4 regions of the Nocardioides sp. 616 genome follow, and region 4 is predicted to be linked to each of the others. Evidence: predicted binding sites of a transcription regulator. Region 4 holds the regulator's gene; each other region holds the start of a gene.
The links. Region 4 encodes LexA, which represses DNA repair genes until DNA is damaged. Its sites were predicted from a motif close to TCGAACANNTGTTCGA; they were not measured.

Region 1 (4,607 bases), 200 kb from region 4:
GGAGGAGGCTCACCCCCGCACGTTACCGCCCGCCCTCAGCGCTGCCCGTTCACCTGGTAGGTGCTCCGGGCGTAGGTGATGACGGCGTGGGCGATGGCGTCGGAGTTGGCGTCCAGCGCCGCCCGGCTCACGTTGTCCAGGTCGTCGCACGCCTGGTGGTAGCACTCGTCGTACGCCACCCCGGCGGTCCCGCCGAACAATGCGGCCTCCGCCGCGGTCTTGACCCCCTCCGCCCCGGTGAACAGCCCACCGGCAGGGATGTCCTGGGCGATGAACGGGCCGTAGTCGCTGCGGCCGCTGAACTCCGAGGGCACGGACGGGAGCCCGACGCTGGCGAAGTAGTCGGTGAAGACCTCCTCGATCTGCGCCGACCCCTCCGGCGGATCCGCCTCGAAGTCGGAGGCGTCACCGTCGTAGACGCCCAGCACGTAGTTGGGCGAGGCGATCATGTCGAAGTTGAGGTAGAGCGCGATCTCGGCCAGCCGGTCCGGGTCGTTGGCGACCAGGTCGGCGACGTAGTGCTCGGAGCCGAGCAGGCTGAACTCCTCCGCCCCCCACCAGGCGAAGCGGACGGTGTTGCGCGTCTTGGCCTTCGCCATCTTGAGCGCGACCTCCAGCAGGGCTGCGCTGCCGCTGCCGTTGTCGTTGATGCCGGGGCCGTCCACGACGCTGTCCAGGTGCGCGCCGGCCATCACCACGTTGTCGTCGCGACCGTGCCTGGTCTCCGCGGTCACGTTCCAGGTCTGCCGGATCTCCGAGGCGGTGTCCGCCGCGAGCCGCACCGTGACCGCCCCGGCCTGGGCCAGCGCCTGGCCCAGGGCGAACGAGGCGCCGACGGCGGGGATGCCGGCCGGCTCGCCCAAGGTGCCGGCGAAGGGGTCGGTGGCGCCGGGCAGCCCGGTGTTCATCACGATCGCGCCCACCGCGCCTGCGGCCTCGGCATTGGCGACCTTGACCCCGAAGGTGCAGCTCCCCCGGCGCACGAGCGCGATGTTGCCGGCGGTGAAGCCCGCGAAGTCGCTGGCCTCGCAGCCGCTGGTGGAGCCCGCGAGGTCGCCGAGGTTGAGGTCGACGGCCTGGACCGGGGCCGTGACGTCGCCGTTCCCGGAGTAGGTCATCAGCGAGTAGTCGGTGTCCTCGACGTACGTCGTCGGGGTGGGCGTGACCTGCTGCAGCACCGAGGGGCCGAGCTGCTCGAAGTAGGGGAAGTCGAACTGCTGGACCTCGGGGCGGTAGCCGGCGCTGCGCAGCTTGCCGACCACGTAGCGCACCGAGGCCCGGTAGCCCGGCGTGCCGGAGGACCGGGTGCCGTCGTTCTCATCGGCGATCGCCTGGAAGGCCCTCAGGTGGTTCATCACGCCGCGCACGGTGACGGCGCGCCGCAGGCTCTCGGAGGTGACCTTGGGTCCGTGTTGATGGCCCTTGGGGTGGCCCTTGTGGTGGCCCTTGTGGTGGCCCTTGTGGTGTCCGTGCGGGTGCTCCTTCGCACCTGGTCCACGCGCCGGGTCTTCGGCCCAGGCGGGTGCAGTGAGGGCGGTGCTCGCCAGGAGCAGGGCACCGACAGCGATGGCTGGCGTGCGCATCGAGTGCGCGGCAGGGATGGGACGGTTCACTTCGATGACCCTTTCCGAGAGGGCGGCCGCAGGCCTTCCGGCCGTACCGCATCCTGACGTTGCGGTCGCGGAGGTGACAAGAGCGGAGCGTCCGCAATCCGCACCTCAGCGTCCGTTTACCCGAAACGAGGGGCGCGCCTCTCGTCGTCCACAGGACCCACGCAGACCCTTGCGCATCGAACACATGTTCGAAGATGATGGAAGCATGACGGCACTGCAGGAGACCGAGACGAGCACCGAGACGAGCGCCGAGATGATCGATCGCGTGCGTCGGCTGCGCGAGGTCTCGTGCCGCGCCGAGATGGAGACCTTCGTGCTGGCCGCAGAGTGGGCCGACGCCCATCCGGATCAAGGCACGGGCACCCCGGGCCCGTGCGCCGCGGGGTGCGAGAGCGACGACCCGTCTCGGGGCGACTACGGCGGCGGGTGCGCCGGTCCCTGCCCCGAGGACCCGCACGGCCTCGGGAGTGGACTCATTCCCGGTTGGTCGTGGTCGGCGGCCGCACCCCTGGGCGCGGCCCTGGGGCGTACGACGCTCGCAGCCGACCTGCTGATCCGCGACGCACTCATCGTCCGCCACCGGATGCCGATGCTGTGGCAGCGCGTGCTGAGCTGCCAGGTCGAGGCCTGGCGCGCCCGTCGGATCGCCAAGGCCTTGGTCGGTCGCCCCCGCGACGTCTCCGACTGGCTGGACGCCAACCTCGCGCCGGTCGCCCACCGCATCGGGGTCACCGTGCTCGACCGGCTCATCGACGAGGCGATGCTGCGCCTGCACCCCGAGGAGCGGGAGCAGGAGCAGCTCGACGCACTGGACGCCCGCTACGCCCGCCTGCACGAGGGGTCGATCAACGACTCCGCGATCGCCGAGATGTCCCTGCGCGCCGACTGGAAGGACCTGCACGACTTCGACCGCACACTCTCCGACGTCGCCGCAGCGCTGGCGACCCTGGACGCCGCGGCGGGCCGTCCCGCCGACTCGCTGGACGTCCGCCGAGCACGGGCGGTGGGGGTGGTGGCGGACCCCGCCCAGGCCCTGGCGCTGCTCCACGGCGCCCGTGCGCCCAAGCCGCGCAAGCAGGTCCGGCTGGTCCTGCACCTCACGCCCGACCACGTGGCCGGGCGCGACCCGGTGGGCCGCAACGGCACCCTCGGGCGGGCCGAGCTGGAGCAGACGATCCGCGAGTGGTGCGGCCGGAGCGACAGCCACCTGCGGGTGCTGCCGGTGATCGACCTGGCCGACCACACCGAGACCGACCGCTACGAGATCCCGCTGCGCACCAAGGACCGGGTGGACCTACTCACCGGGACGTGCGTCTTTCCCTGGTGCACCCGCCCCTCCCGTCACTGCGACCACGACCACGTGGTGCCGCACGGTGCCGGTGGTCCCACATGTGACTGCAACCTGGCCCCGTTGTGCCGACGGCACCACCGGCTCAAGACTCACGCCGGGTGGCGATACACCACTCTGGACACCGGCACCTGGCTGTGGTCCGACCCCTACGGGCAGCAGTTCCTCCGAGACCACGCCGGAACCCTCGACGTGACGCCCAGACCCAGCTCAGCCGGACCCGAACCAGCCAGATCCGGTCGGTCAGCCCTCGCTCAGTCGACCAGGTGCCGCAGGTAGGCATGCGGCGACCCGAGGAACCGCCTGCGTCTGCATCGTTACGAGGTGGCCCAGGGGTTCCAGCCGCCGGCCCTCGCCACCCAGCCTGCGGGTGCGTGGCCAGGGTCACGTCCGAAAATGGCGCGACACCGACAACCACCCAGGACAAGATGTTGCCGGTGTCGTCACCCCCCTCCCCCGCCCGGCGGCTCGTCCGCTCCGTCCGGCCGCCCTCCCGCCTCGCCGGCCGGCTAGCGGTGCAGAACCTGCTCTACGCCCTCGGCGACGGCATCTTCATGACCGGGTCCCTGGTCTTCTTCACCGAGGTCGTCGGCCTCAGCTTCACCCAGGTGGGCCTGGGGCTCACCCTGGCCGGGATCGCCAGCTTCCTGGCCGCCCTGCCGATGGGCAAGCTGGTCGACCGGTTCGGCCCGAAGCGGATGTGGGCACTGAGCGCCGCCGGTCAGGCAGCGACCTTCGCGGTCTGGCCGTTCATCGAGAACTTCGCGGGCTACCTGGCGATGGCGATCACCATGGAGGTGATCGGGGCGCTCGGCGGCGCCGCGCACGGCGCCTACACGATCGACGTCCTGCCGTCGGAGGAGCGGGTGCTGTCCCGCGCCTACATGTACTCCGCGCTCAACCTCGGCTTCACCCTGGGCGCGCTGGTGGGCGGCGTCGCGCTGGCCGCGGAGTCCAACCAGCTGATCCGGATCATCCCCTGGTTCACCGCCGTCGTCTTCGCGGTCAACTGCGCGTTCGTGCTGCGACTGCCCAACGCCTCCCACGACGACCGCACGCCCGAGGAGCGGAAGACCAAGGTCCCCGGGCCCGGTCCGCTGCGGAACCCGGGCTGGCTGGGCGTCACCTTCTTCGGAGGCGTGCTGTGGACCAATCAGGTCCTGCTCCACCTGGTCATCCCGGCCTGGCTGCTCGCCCAGACCGACGCGCCCCGGGTCCTGGTGGCACTGCTGCTGGGCACCAACACGGTGATGTGCATCTTCTTGCCGATGGCGGCGGCGCGGGGCATCCGGGACGCCACCACCGGACTGCGCGGCATCCGGGTCTCCACCGCCTTCTTCATCCTCTCCTGCGCCATCACGGTGGCCACCCACGAGACCGTGGGCTGGCTCACCGTGGTGCTGCTGCTGCTGGGACACATGGCGCTGACCGGAGCCGAGCTCTTCCTGTCCGCCGCGAGCTGGTCCTTCGAGGCGGACCTGATGGACCCGCGTCGGCGCGGCGAGTACCAGGGAGTCTCGGAGCTCACCGGCACCTTGGGCCGGGTCTGGGCGCCGGCGCTCTACATGTTCCTGGCCATGCACTGGGGCGTCGCCGGGTGGCTGCTGATCGCGCTGATCATCGTCGCGGCGTCGATGGGCATCCAC
Region 2 (4,607 bases), on a different contig from region 4:
TCTGCGCGGCCTCGGTGCTGGAGGCCGGGTTCTGGCCGGTCACCAGCTTGTCGTCGACGACCACGAAGGGCGCCCACGGTTCTCCCGAGGAGAAGGTGGCGCCGGCCTCGCGCAACCGGGACTCCAACAACCAGGGCGCCTTGTCGGCGAGCCCGGCCTGCTCTTCCTCCACGTCGGTGAAGGCTGTCAGGTTGCGCCCGGCGAAGAGCCAGGATCCGTCGGTGCGCGTGGCCGGCAGGAGACCGGCCGGGCCGTGGCAGACCGAGGAGACGACCTTTCCGCCGTCGAGCATCGTCACCAGGATGCGGCCCAGGTCGTCGCTGACAGCGAGGTCCTCCATCGGGCCGTGGCCGCCGGGCACGAAGACGGCGTCGTAGGTGTCGAGGTCGACATCGGCGAGCACCAGAGGTGACTCGAGTCGACCTGCGAGTGCCTGGAGAGCCTCGCGCTGCTTCACCGACTCCTCCTCGCCGATGGCGTCAGGGGCGAGACTGCCCTCGTCCACGACGGGCGTCTTGCCCTGCGGGCTGGCGAAGTCGACGTCGATCCCGGCGTCAGCGAAGACCTCCAGGGGCGCGAGCAGCTCCTCGGCCCAGAAGCCGGTGGGGTGCTTGGTCCCGTCCTTGAGGGTCCAGTGGTCGGAGCCGGTCAGGACGAACAGGATCTTCGGCACGTCGATACTCCTCGAGGCAGCGGCGGGGGGCCGTCCGGCCCCCCTTCACGACGCTACCCACGCAGTGGTGAGGTCGCCAGGAGTCCTCGGTCAGGGGCCGCCTCGCCAGTGCTCGATCCGACGCTTGTCGGGCAAGAACCCGTGGCGCACACCCCAGAGAACTGCTTGAGTCCGGCTCTCGACGTCGATCTTGCGGTAGAGCCCGCGGATGTAGGACTTGACCGTGTTGGGACTGAGGTAGGTCAACGCTGCGATCTCGGCGTTGTTCTTGCCCTGGGTGATGAGGGCGAGGATCTCCGCCTCCCGATCGGTCAGCCCCTCGCCGCGGCCGGGCCAGTCACCACCCTGGGTGCGGACCGTGGCCGACGAAGGGCTGACCACGATCTCGCCCGCGTGCACGGACTCGAGGGCGGTGACCAGCTCTCGGGCGGTGAGTGCCTTGGACAGGTAGCCGTGCACACCCAGATCACGGGCTGTCGCGAGGAGGTCTGGGTGGAAGTTCCAGGTGTAGACCACGACTCGTCGAGCGCGTGGGTTGTCGATGAGGGTCTTGATCTCCGCGCGATCTGACTCTGGCTGGGCGAAAGAGTCGTACAGCGCGATGTCGACGCCGTCCTCGACGGGCTGGTTCGTGTCCAGCTCGGCCACCACGACCCGGTCGCGGTACGGCTCGAGCATGTTGGCGACCCCCATGACCACGACGTCGTAGTCGTCCACCAGGGCGATCTGGATGGGGCGACCTCCATTGCTCACCACCGCACGCTAACCCACCTAGGGGTGTGCCACACCCCTCCTAGGGGTGGTCTCGTAGTGGACAGAGGACGCACCGGTCGGCCTCTCGAAGAAAGGCAGACTCATGCTCGGACTCATCCTCACCATCCTCATCGTCGGCGCCATCGCCGGCTTCGTTGCCCGACTCCTCGTGCCCGGTCGTCAAGACCTCTCCATCGTCGCGACCATCGTGCTCGGCATCGTCGGCTCGTTGGTCGGCGGGCTGCTCGGCTACCTGTTGTTCGGCAAGGACGCAGACGACGGCCTCTTCCAGCCGGCGGGCATCATCGGCTCGATCATCGGCGCCGTCATTGCCCTGCTGATCTGGCAGTGGTCGCAGCGCCGCAACGGGGCCCACGTCTGAGCAGCTGTCTCAGAGCGCCTTCGTCTGGGGCCAGCCGTGCCGCAGCTCGTCCAGGTGCCGATGCGTCAGGAAGGACGGGTTGCTGCCGGCCGACATCCGGAGCACCTCGAGCTGCGAGAGCACGGGGTGGGCGAGCAGCTCCGCCCTGGGGACGGGACGTGAGAGCGGCTCGAGCTCGACCGGCATCACCAGCTGACCGTCGCGGTCGACCACGGCTGCTCCCGTCGTCCGGCCCACGGCGTGGATGCCCGGCGGGTGCTGCCGGTCGCTCCCGCTCACCCACAGGAGCACCGGCTGGTCCGACTCGATCAGCTCTGTCCGGTAGGACCTGCGCACACACCTGGTGGTGACGGCGGCGAGCCCGCTGGGCCGCAGGTCGCCCACGGAGGTGGAGTCCGGACGAGTCTTGATCAGCCAGGCACCCAACGTCTCTCGGGTGAGCGCTGGAGTGGAGGACGGCACGGCTCCCACGATGTCACAGCGACCACTCCTGCCTCTTTTCGAACACTTGTCCAGACTCTGGGATGGACGGCTCTTTGCGGGCAGAACTGTCGGGGGTGGGCGATTGGCTTGTCCTATGTCGGTCAGCCAGCTGGACTCCTCGCCCCGGGACATGACGTCCCGGGTGACGATGCTGGTCTCGGCCGCCCAGGAGGCGGTCCGCGGAGCGGGTGCGGTCCCCGTGGACGCGGTGGGTTCCACCGACCTGGCCGAGGCCTTGCAGCGCGTCGGGGAGCTGGAGTCCGCAGCCACCGCGCTACGGCTGCGCCTGTCGTCCGAGGCCGAGGCCCGGCAGGTCGCCGAGGACCCCGACCTGGGCGGTGCGGCCACCGGGACCGACGCCTGGCTCGCCGGGCTGCTGGGCTCGACCCGGGCCTCGCAGGCGTCGGGCCTGAGGCTGGGCCGGCTGCTGGGCTCGACGTACGCGGCGACTCGCGAGGCCTTCGCGGCCGGCCGGTTGCGGGTCGACCAGGTACGGGTGATCGTGGACGCCGCCGAGGCGGCGCCCGACCGGGCCACTCCCGAGCAGCTCGCTGCCGCCGAGGAGCTGCTGGTGGGCAAGGCGACCGGAGCGTCGACCCGCTCCGGGCGGCCGATGAACGCCAAACGGCTCCGTCAGGCCGCCCGTCGGATGTTCGACCCGATCGACCGGACCCTGGCCGACGAGCACGAGCTCAAGATGCTGACCCGGGAGAAGGCGGGTGCGGACGCGGAGACCTTCCTGTCCCTGCATGAGAACGGCGACGGCACCTGGTCGGGGAAGTTCCGTATCCCGGAGCTGCACGGCAACCTCCTGGAGACCGTGCTGGCACACCTGACCAGCCCTCGCCGGCTCGGGTTGAAGCGCGCCGCGGACGGGACCACGTCCAGCACGATCGATCCCTCCGCCCCGCAGTCCCAGTCCTACCTGGAGACCCGCGGGCAGGGGTTCTGCGAGCTGATCGAGCACCTGCCCACCACCGGCCTGTCTCCGTCGCAGGCCACGGTCCTGGTGACGCTGGACCTCGACGCACTGCTGACCGGGATCGGCGCGGCCCGCCTGGACAGCGGGGTCCGGATCACTGCCGGGGAGGCCCGACGGATGGCCTGCGAGGCCGGCCTGGTCCCGGCCGTCCTGGGCGGCGCCTCGGAGCCGCTGGACCTGGGCCGGGAACGACGACTCCACTCCGCGACCCAACGCCGGGCACTGTCCCTGAGCCACGAGACGTGCGCCGCGTCAGGGTGCGAACGGCCCTTCGCCTGGTGCGAGATCCACCATCACCAGCTCTCCTGGGGTCGCGGCGGGGCCACGGACCTGGACAACGGGCTTCCGCTCTGCGGGTTCCACCATCGCAAGGCCCACGATCCGGCGTGGGACCTGCGACAGCACTCCTCAGGCGAATGGCGGTTCCACCGGAGGCGGTAGGAGCCGCCGCAGCTCGACAGGAGCCTACGGCGCGGGAGGGTCAGGGCCTGAGCAGGACCTTGATGGCGCGCCGCTCGTCCATCGCGCGGTAGCCCTCGGCAGCGTCCTCGAGAGGCAGCTCGAGGTCGAAGACCTTGCCGGGGTCGATCCGACGGTTCCAGATCAGGTCGATCAGTTCCGGCAGGAACCGGCGTACCGGCGCCGGCCCGCCATGCAGGTGGACTTCTGCGAAGAACAGCTCTTCCCCGGGCAGCGCGACGTCATGGGAGACCCCCACGTAGCCGACGTGGCCTCCCGGCCGGGTGGACCGGATGGCCTGCATCATCGACTCCTGGGTGCCGACCGCCTCGATGGCCGAGTGGGCCCCGAGGCCCCCGGTGAGCTCCTTGACCCGGGCGACGCCGTCGTCGCCGCGCTCGACGACGACGTCGGTGGCGCCGAACTCCCGAGCGAGCTGTTGACGGGACTCGTGGCGCGACATGGCGATGATCCGCTCCGCGCCCAGCTGCTTGGCGGCCAGCACACCCAGCAGCCCGACCGCCCCGTCACCGACCACGGCCACCGTCTTGCCGGGGCCGACCTCTGCGGCACTGGCGGCGAACCATCCGGTGCCTAGCACGTCGGAGGCGGCCAGCAGGCTGGGCAGCAGGTCGTCGGCCGGCACCTCGGGCGTGGCCACCAGGGTGCCGTCGGCGAGGGGGATCCGGGCGAGCTCGGCTTGGGTGCCGACCGCGCCCACGGGCTCCGCGCGCACGCAACGGGACTGGTAGCCCGCCCGGCAGATCTCACAGGTGTTGTCGGAGGCGAAGAACGATCCGATCACGAACTGACCGGGCTTGATGGTCTCCACCTGGTCGCCGACCGCCTCCACGATGCCGACGTACTCGTGGCCC
Region 3 (4,607 bases), on a different contig from region 4:
TGAAGGAACGCCGTTCCGACGCGGAGGCCGCCAGCATCCTCGACGAGGCCATCCAGCTGCTGAGGAGCCGGCGCAAGGCCGGCGACATCGTCTTCTAGGCGCCGCTGCGTTGCGCGACTCGGCTAGGTTCGGGTGATGCGACACATACGTGACCAGTTCGGCGACTTCGTCTTCGCTCGTGTCGCCGGTCCAGATGGACCTTCGCAGCGCGAGCGTATCCATGGCACGCCCGGGCCCCGCTGGTTCCCTCCGGGGAGCCCCGTCGCCCGGGTGCACGGGGACGCCTCGATGTTCGTGGGCGGCATCCGCGCCGTCGTCCTGCAGACGATGCACCCGGTCGCGATGCAGGCTGTCTCGGAGCACTCCGGCTTCCGTGGTGACCTGTGGGGGCGGCTGGCCCGCACCTCGGAGTTCCTGGCGGTCACCACCTTCGGTCCGGTGGACCAGGCGGAGAGCGCGGTCGCCCTGGTGCGACGCATCCACGAGCACGTCCGCGGGACCACTCCGGACGGCACGCCGTACGTCGCGAGCGACCCGCACCTGCTCGCCTGGGTGCACGCCGCCGAGATCGACAGCTTCCTGGCAGCCCACCAGGCCTACGGCGACCGTCCGCTGGACCCGGACGAGCAGGACGAGTACGTCGCCCAGGCGGGGCTGGTGGCGGCCCGTCTGGGAGTGGTGGAGCCGCCGGGCGACGTCGCCTCCCTCAGGGGTGTGCTCGAGGCCTACCGCCCGGAGCTGCGCAGCACCCCCGCCGCGCGCGAGGCGGTACACGACGTGCTGTGGAACCCGGCTCTGCCCGCTGCCGCCCGCCCTGGCTACGCCATGCTGCGCACCGCGGCCGTGGGTCTGCTTCCCGAGTGGAGCCGCGAGCCCCTGGGCCTGGCGAACAGGCCCTGGCTCGACCGGACCGTGGCCCGAGGACTTGGGCACGCCTCGACGGGGGTTGTTCGCTGGGCGCTGACGTCGGGGCACGCCAAGGCCCGGGAGCTTACGCGCGACAGGGCAGCCGCCTAGTGAGCGGACCCGTCCTGGCTGGGTGACGCGACACCGGGGGTCTTGTCGACCTACCGCCTCTTGTGGAACCTCACGGACCCGTCGGGGTGGTGTTTGGTGAGGTAGGTGGTGTCGTGGGTGCGGTGGTGGTGCCAGGGGCAGAGGAGCTTGAGCTCGTCGGCGTTGGTGGTGCCGCCTTGGGACCAGGGGGTGCGCCAGTGGTGGGCTTCGCAGAAGGTGGCGGGGACGGAGCAGCCGTGGGCGCGGCAGGTGGGGTGGTTCAGGGCCTCTTTGAGGCGTTGGGCTCTGCTGAACAGCCGGCTGGACCGGCCTAGGTCCAGGATCTCGGACTTGGTGCCGAGGATCGCGGGGATCAGGTTGGCGGTGCACGCCAGTCGGCGGACGTTTTCGGCGGTGATCCGCGTGCCGTCGAGGGTGGTGCCTTCGCCGAGGCCGGCGCGAAGCTTGTCGAAGTCGATGGTGATGACCACCGACGTCGCGGATCCGCCGTGCAGGGGCATCAGGTCGGTGGGTAGGCATTCGATGAGGGCGCAAAACGCTTGGCCTTGGAGGCGGTCGAAGGGGGTCTTGGTGCCGGTCGCGGCGTCGATGATGCCGGCGCGGGGGCCTTGCCCGGTGCGGGGTGAGGTGAAGGCGTCGAGGTAGGTCTTGAGTCGGCCGGCGAGGGCGTCGGGGATTCGGGCGGAGAGGTCGGTGGACCCGTCGCCGCGGCGTCGCATGGTCAGCCGGGTCGCGGCCGAGGCGCGTCGTTCGGCGGCTTCGAGCTGGCGGCGTTCGGCTTCTTCGGCGAGGTCGGGGGCGATGACGGTAAGGATCTTCTCCCCGAGGCGGCGGAGCTCGCCCGGGGTGTGGTTGGCCGCTAGGTCGATCAGCCTGGTCTCGGCCTGGGCCAGGATCTCGGGGGTGACTGCGCAGTCGGGGTGGTCGCGGCCCACGGCGGTGAGGTCGTCCAGGCAGCGGGTGATCACTTCGGCTTGGGCGATCGTCACGGCGCCGGCGTGGACTGCGGTCCCGGTGCTCAACCAGTCCCGTTCCAGGGATCGGGCGAGGTGTTGCGCCCCGGCGGCGACACCGCGGTCGAGGTTGGTGTTGGCGGCCAGCCATGCGGCCACGTCCTTGGCGCCGGTGTCCTCGGCAACATCGGCGGCGGAGTCGATGACCCGGAGCCAGAGGACTTCGACGAGGTCCCGGGCGCGGGCGAGATCGAGCAGGGCTTGTTCCTTGTCCCCGGCGCTCATGTAACCCGGGTCCACCCCGCTGACGGAATGCACGGCGGTGATGATCGTGGCAGCGCAGCCCAGCACCGGGTGTGCGGTGGGGGTCGGGGACCAGGTCATACGGTAAATCTAGAGGCGACCCCCGACACTTCTGAGCTTCTATTCGAACACATGTCCTACATCGCCCAGCGTGGATACGTCACGCTCGACTTCGAGTCGAAGCGGGTCCCGATGGCCGGTCGGCGCAGCTTTCAAGTACCGGCCCAGCGCATGAGGGCCATTTCGTGGCACGCCGATGGGAGAATCCGTCGCGTGAGCCGCGACATCTTCGTTCAGGACATCCCCGAAGGCATCTCGCGCGTCGATGAAATCGCGGACGACTGGCGGGCCCAGCCGCTTCCGCTCGACCACGCGGAGGTGGTTGCTGCTGTGCGCGAGCTCGCCCCGGGGGCCGATACCACCGACCCCGAGTGGATGCTGGTGGCACTGCCGGGCGTCGATGTCGAAGTGAATGCGAAGGACGAGTCGCCGTTGATGTCGTTCGCCCTGCACGTGCGAGCGGCCGACAAGGGGGCCGCTGACGCATGGGTTCGTCGGCTGCTGGACAGGCTCGGAGTGCGTGCGTTCGATCCAGAGCACGAGACCGGCATCTTCCAGCCGTAGCCGACGACCCTCGTAGGCAGACTGTGTCGACGAGGCCAGCATCTCGTCCTAACTGCGATGGTGGGCACCTGTTCGAGTGCCTTGAGGATCTCCTCAAAGGTAGGGTGACGGGTCACCGGGCCTGCTCGGCGCCGGGGGCGGCTCGGAGCGCGGCGTCCTACCGCTGGAGGCGGGACAGGAGCGGGATGAGTGCGGCGTTCTCCCGGTCCAAGATGGTGACGGCGTCGCCGGCCATGTCCGCCGTCCAGGGGCCGTACTGATTGCTGCCGTAGAAGATGTCGTCGACGACCGCGAACTGGTACAGCACGCCGAACGGGTGGTCCACGTCCGACCCGCTCGCGGTGTAGGCGAAGGTGAACGTCCCGGTCCCGGCGCGGGCGTTCGACTCGTCGATCGACTCGAAGACCTCCGCGGTGTAGGTGAACTTGTCGGTGTACGCGTCGTGGAAGACGGCGCAGCTCGCGACCGCGTCACGCAGTGCCCGGATGGTCGCCCGCGCGGCATCGGCGCTCTCGAAGCCCAGGATCTGACGGGTGCGACTGACCTCGTCGGTGCCCCAGACGTGGGTGGCCAGCTGGTCCTGGAATCCGGACCGGTACAGCACCCCCTCACGGCAGTGGCCCTCCGGCATGAAGACGCGCGACCCGCCTTTCTCGAAAGAGGGGCCGTCGATGATGTCCTGGCCATGGATCTCCGCCCACCCCAGGTCGAGCGGGAACCGCCCGAACGGGATCGCGTCACCGGCCCCGGACGGCTCCGTCGAGGGCGGCTCCTCGACCGGCGTGGGCTCAGCGACGGGCGGCGTGGGCTCACTCACGGGCCGCGTGTCCCGCGTGCGACCGACCGAGGTGGGGTCGGCGTCCTCCTCGTCCCACGCCTGCACCGCCAGCGGGATCCCGATCGCGGCGATCACCCCCAGTGCGGCGAGGAGCAGGAGCAGCGTGCGAGTCATGGTGTTGCTCATTCCCTCGGTGGCACGGTCGTTGCGCGCCACCATAGTCATGCTCCGTCAGCTCAGCGCGTCCTTGAGCGGCCGTCCGACGTCCGCGGCCACGGCCAGGTCGACCGTCGTCCGGCCGTCTGTCAGCGCCCGGCGGACCGCCAGGAAGTCGGCGCCCCGGTTGACCGACTGCGCCGAGGTGAGCCGGCCGCCGGTGAGGTGCAGCAGGGCGTACTTCCACGCTGGGCGACCCCGACCGAGGTCCTACTCGAGTCGTGAGGCGGCAGAGCTGTCAAGGAACCAGATGGTCGCCTCGCGTCCGTGCACCCGCGCCGCGGGGCTCCCAGCCGAGCCGGGGGAGAGACCGGCGACCGCGCTGGCCACGGCGTCGGCCTTCTCGTGCCCGGAGACCAGGAACCACACCTCGCTGGTGCGGCACAGGGCTGGGAGCGTCAGGGAGACGCGATCCGGTGGTGGTTTGGGGGAGTCGTGCACGGCGACGGCGTGCCTGGTGTCGACCTCGACCTCGGGTCGCCCCGGGAAGAGCGAGGCCACGTGGCCGTCCGGCCCCAGTCCGAGCATGACGAGGTCGAACCCGGTCGAGCCGGGGCCGAGGACTGTGCGGGCCAACAGCGCGTCGTAGGCGTCCGCGGCCGCCTCCGCGCTCTCCGCCTCGCCCTGCGCCGGGACCTCGTGCACCAGCGCGGGATCGACCCCGACCTGGTCCAGCCAGGCCTCGGCCGCCTGGCGGCAGTTGCGGTCCCCGGAGC
Region 4 (4,607 bases):
GATCGAGACGAGCAACACCTTCCTCGACGCGTTCCGCGTCGTCCATCGACCCGAAGGTCGTGGGGTACGCCGGTGGGATCACCGCCTGCGTCGTGGCTTGGGGCTACCTGGTGTACGCCGCCATCGACTTCGGCAGCGCCGCCAGGTCGGGCAGCGGCGGCGGCTGGGCCATGTTGGTGCTCGCCTCCATCGGCGCCGCGGCCTGTCTCTTCGTGGGTCTGATGCTCGCCACTCGCCTCTCGTCAGCACTCGGCTTCAGCTCCTCGCCGAACACGCCGGCACCGAGCGACCCTGCGACGACCCCGACCGACACCATCGAGATGACTGCGGAGCCGCCGAAACCGGCCGCGCCTCGCCCGCCGGGTAGACGGCGGATCTCCCGCAGGTAGCGAATTCAAGGGGCGGGCTCAGCACGTGAGCCCGCCCCTCGTCTTCCCCTATCCACCGCTCGGGGTCGAAGCGAGCGATGGAAGCTATTCAGTTGTGGATCCATGGGGCTGCGCGGGCGCGCAGCACGGTCAGTCAGCGAGCGGGATGCGCAGCTTCTGACCCAGGGTCAGCATCCCGGAGTCGAGCGCGTTCAACCGCTTGATCTCCGACATCACGCTGGGCACGTCGCCGTCGGCGGCAATCTCCGACGCGATCCCCCACAGGGTGTCCCCCTGGCCCACCATCACGACCTCGGTGGGTGCCGGCGAACCAGCCTCGTCCGTCGCGACCGAGCGGGAACCGAAGAAGACCCCGAGGACCAGCACGGTCAGCAGGATCGCGGCCACCACGACCACTCGCCCACGACGCGTCAGGCGCACGCTCGAGGACCCCGACCCAGGACGGGCCGCCACAGGCAGGTCACGACCGAAGCGAAGCTCGCGGGTGGGGTTCAGCGTCATGGTGCTCATGGGGACCTCCGGGGGAAGTGGTCAGCCGGTTGGCTTGTGTTGATCTCATGTCTAGTGGTCTCCGCCGACAGTCCTGATCTGCGGACTGCGAGGAGTCGATCAGACGTTCGATCGAACACATGTACGAAGTTAGAGCACATGTTCGAATGAATCAAGCATCTGTGCGAACAAGTGTTCGACCGTGTCGCGGCTGCGAGGTTCGCCGGTCCTTACGCGCTGAGCGCGGATCCTCCGCGAAAGGGAGGAAAATGCACCACGAAACCCGACATTGCCTAGCGATTACGCCGATGTCATCAGTTTGAGGCATGCAACTGTCTAGGCGGCCCCCCTAGCGTCTCCCGCATGCGAGACACGCTGACCACGCCGATGGCGATCATCGAGGCAGACCTCGAAGCTCTCCAACAGGCCATGTCCCTCTCCCCCGTCTTCCAGACCACTCACGAGCCGGACGCGATCCTGTACTGGTCGCACCTGCCTCTTCCGGCGGGCAACGTGATCACGCACGCGCGCATCTCGGCGCGTGACGTGCCGACCCGCGTCCCGGCACTCCTGGGCCCCTACCTCGAGCGCGGACTCCCGTTCCGGTGGGTCACCACCCCCAAGACGACCACCCCTGCGCTGGAGGCGACCCTGGCGCAGGCCGGGATGGTGCCTCGCGAGAACCCGGCGATGCACCTCGCGCTGCAGGAGACCGTCGATCCCGGGACCCCGGACGACGTCTACATCGACGTCGCCTGGCCCGACCACCTCGAACCTGTCAGCTCCATCCTGTTCTCCGGCTTCGGCCTACCCCGAGGCACTGAGGCCGAGCACCTGCAGTTCCTCGACACCCTCGACCCTGCCGACACCCAGTTCTTCATCGCCCGGAGCCTGGTCACCGGCGAACCGCTGGGCGCCAGCACCATGCACCGCCGCGGCACCAGCGTGATGCTGGCCAACGTCAGCACCAGCGAGCACGCCCGGGGCCGGGGCGTCGCGAAGGCCCTGTGCGCCACCATGCTCAACCGCGCCGCGCACACCGAGGCCCGGACCGCCACGGTGCTCGCCAACGACGAGGGCTACCAGGTGTACGTCGACCTGGGCTTCCGCACCAAGTTCAACGTGGTGACCTGGGAGTGGCACCCGCAGACCTGAGGCAACACGCCGTTCGAACACATGTTTGAACTCCGGTCCGGCGACGACTACGGTGAGACCACCGAGATCGCACCACACCAGGAGGACACCGGATGGCCAACCCGCGCGAGACCAAGGGCAAGGTTGTGGCCCTGCCCGACGGCCCTCCCGACGCCACCGGCCTCACCCCGCGGCAACAGCGGGTGCTCTCCACCATCAAGGACGCGATCGAGCAGCGTGGGTACCCGCCGAGCATGCGCGAGATCGGCCAAGCGGTCGGCCTCACCAGCTCCAGCAGCGTGGCCCACCAGCTCAAGGTGCTGGAGGAGAAGGGCTTCCTCAAGCGCGACCCCAACCGGCCCCGGGCGCTCGAGGTGTTCCTGCCCGAGGTGATGGCGGCCCGTCGCGCCATGAGCAGCGATGAGGAGACGATCTTCGACCCCACCGGTGTCGGCGACGCCGCGCCGGCCGCCCGCTACGTGCCGGTCGTCGGTCGGATCGCCGCCGGTGGTCCGATCCTGGCCGAGGAGCGCGTCGAGGACGTCTTCCCGCTCCCGCAGCAGCTGGTGGGCGACGGCACGCTGTTCCTCCTCGAGGTCTCCGGTGACTCGATGATCGACGCCGCGATCTGCAACGGCGACTACGTCGTGATCCGGCAGCAGCCCGAAGCCTCCAACGGCGAGATCGTCGCCGCCATGATCGACGGTGAGGCCACGGTCAAGACGTTCCAGCGCAAGGACGGCCAGGTCTGGCTGCTCCCCCACAACGACGCCTACGAGCCGATCGACGGGACCCACGCCACCATCCTGGGCAAGGTCACCGCGGTCCTGCGCCGCGTCTGAGCAAGGGGTCGTCGCCACTCCGGAGACGAGGCGGCGGGTCGTGTAATCTCACGGCGGTGCGACGAAGCCGACGAGATGCCGAACCCGCCGCCCTCTCCTCCGAGCAGTTCCGCACCAAGCCTGACGACCGGTTCAAGCTGACCGACGAGAGCCAGGCCCTCCTCAAGGAGCTGGACCGCCACAGCGGCGCGTCCAGTCGCCTCTCCCCGTTGAGCTACAACCTCACCATCGGCCATCAGCACCGGTTCATCTGGTTCCGGGTGGCCAAGGTCGCCACCCGCACGATCCGCCACCACTTCACCACCCATGAGGTGCCCCTGGACGTGGACCACGCGATGCGGATCCGCTACCCCATCGACGTGTTCGGGGACTACTTCAAGTTCGCCTTCGTCCGCGACCCGTTGGACCGGTTCGTCTCGGCCTGGCACAACAAGGTCGTGGACATGAACTACTTCCACTTCGACGAGGCCACGCACCGCAAGATGCAGGACGTCGAGGAGTTCGCCCGCTGGGTGGCCGCCCAGGACCTCGGCCAGGTGCCGGGCACCGACCAGCACCTCGCGCTGCAGACCCGGCTCATCGACCTCAGCCAGGTCGACTTCGTGGGACGACTGGAGACCTTCGACGAGGACTTCGCCGAGGTCTGCCGCCGCATCGGCGCACCGGCGGTGCCGACGGTGGCCCAGAACCAGACCGGCTCCCCTGGCAGCACCCGCGAGGTCTCCGACTCGCTGCGGAGCCTGGTCGAGACGATGTACCGGCGGGACTACCAGATCCTCGGCTACTGAGCTGAGTCGCCGGCCAGCCGGGTCAGCGCCTTGCGCACCACCTGCGGGTCGGTCGTGGTCCACATCGGCGGCAGGCTCGCCTTGAGGAAGCCGCCGTACCGCGCGGTGGCCAACCGGGGGTCCAGCACCGCGACCACGCCGCGGTCGGTGGTGGTGCGGATCAGCCGCCCCGCACCCTGGGCCAGCAGCAGTGCGGCGTGGGTCGCCGCGACCTGCATGAACCCGTTGCCCCCGGCCTTGTCTGCCGCGCGCTGCCGAGCACTCATCAGTGGGTCGTCGGGCCGCGGGAACGGGATGCGGTCGATCAGCACCAGCTGGCAGGTCTCCCCGGGCACGTCGAGGCCCTGCCAGAGGCTGAGAGTGCCGAAGAGGATCGTGTGCGGGTCCTCGACGAACTGTCGCGCCAGCTCCGGCAGCTGCGCCTCGCCCTGGGCCAGGGTGGTCAGGTGCGGCAGCCGCTCGCGCACCGCCTCGGCGGCGGTCTCGGCGGCCCGCCGTGAGGAGAACAAGCCCAGCGTGCGCCCCTCGGCTGCGTCGATCAGCTCCACGATCTCGTCGAGCTGGGCCTTGCCCAGCCCGTCGCGTCCCGGCGGCGGCAGGTGGCGGGCGACGTACAGGATGCCCTGGCGGCCATAGTCGAACGGCGACCCCACGTCGAGACCCTGCCACGGCAGGGCGCCGTCGGCCTCGACCTCGGGCGCACCGGTGTCGATCCGCTCGGACGGCTTGAGCCCGACGCTGCCGGCGACCGTGTTGAAGTCGCCCCCCAGCATCAGCGTGGCCGAGGTGAAGACCACGGTCTTGTCGGTCAGCAGCCGGTCCCGCATCTGGCCCCACACCTGCAGCGGCGCGATCGCCAGCCGAGCGGGGATCCGGTCCCGCGCCTCGTTGAGCCACATCACGTCGGAGTCCTTGCCCGCCGCCATCCGCTCGGCGGTCGCGAAGACCTCCTGGGCCATGCCCTT

Region 1: a site for LexA is predicted at 1,790-1,805, ahead of C5H89_RS03325 (HNH endonuclease signature motif containing protein). Genes of this name have one in related genera too.
Region 2: a site for LexA is predicted at 2,309-2,324, ahead of C5H89_RS00665 (HNH endonuclease signature motif containing protein). Genes of this name have one in related genera too.
Region 3: a site for LexA is predicted at 2,398-2,413, ahead of C5H89_RS08475 (HNH endonuclease signature motif containing protein). Genes of this name have one in related genera too.

The regions. Positions count from the first base shown of each region.
Region 1 covers NZ_POAG01000010.1:278,307-282,913, forward strand. Annotated here, with positions in the region: gene C5H89_RS19460 (M28 family metallopeptidase) at 36-1,613, opposite strand; gene C5H89_RS03325 (HNH endonuclease signature motif containing protein) at 1,819-3,240, shown strand; partial or broken gene C5H89_RS03330 (MFS transporter) at 3,390-4,505, shown strand.
Region 2 covers NZ_POAG01000002.1:5,429-10,035, forward strand. Annotated here, with positions in the region: gene C5H89_RS00645 (type 1 glutamine amidotransferase domain-containing protein) at 1-673, opposite strand, end outside; gene C5H89_RS00650 (response regulator transcription factor) at 764-1,426, opposite strand; gene C5H89_RS00655 (GlsB/YeaQ/YmgE family stress response membrane protein) at 1,530-1,808, shown strand; gene C5H89_RS00660 (hypothetical protein) at 1,818-2,270, opposite strand; gene C5H89_RS00665 (HNH endonuclease signature motif containing protein) at 2,386-3,714, shown strand; gene C5H89_RS00670 (zinc-dependent alcohol dehydrogenase family protein) at 3,755-4,607, opposite strand, start outside.
Region 3 covers NZ_POAG01000017.1:425,823-430,429, reverse strand. Annotated here, with positions in the region: gene C5H89_RS08485 (RNA polymerase-binding protein RbpA) at 1-98, shown strand, start outside; gene C5H89_RS08480 (oxygenase MpaB family protein) at 271-1,017, shown strand; gene C5H89_RS08475 (HNH endonuclease signature motif containing protein) at 1,068-2,354, opposite strand; gene C5H89_RS08470 (hypothetical protein) at 2,547-2,897, shown strand; gene C5H89_RS08465 (hypothetical protein) at 3,055-3,849, opposite strand; gene pgl (6-phosphogluconolactonase) at 4,102-4,607, opposite strand, start outside.
Region 4 covers NZ_POAG01000010.1:75,143-79,749, forward strand. Annotated here, with positions in the region: gene C5H89_RS19445 (hypothetical protein) at 104-232, opposite strand; gene C5H89_RS02285 (LysM peptidoglycan-binding domain-containing protein) at 519-899, opposite strand; gene C5H89_RS02290 (GNAT family N-acetyltransferase) at 1,242-2,033, shown strand; gene lexA (transcriptional repressor LexA) at 2,126-2,854, shown strand; gene C5H89_RS02300 (sulfotransferase family 2 domain-containing protein) at 2,911-3,642, shown strand; gene C5H89_RS02305 (ATP-dependent DNA helicase) at 3,636-4,607, opposite strand, start outside.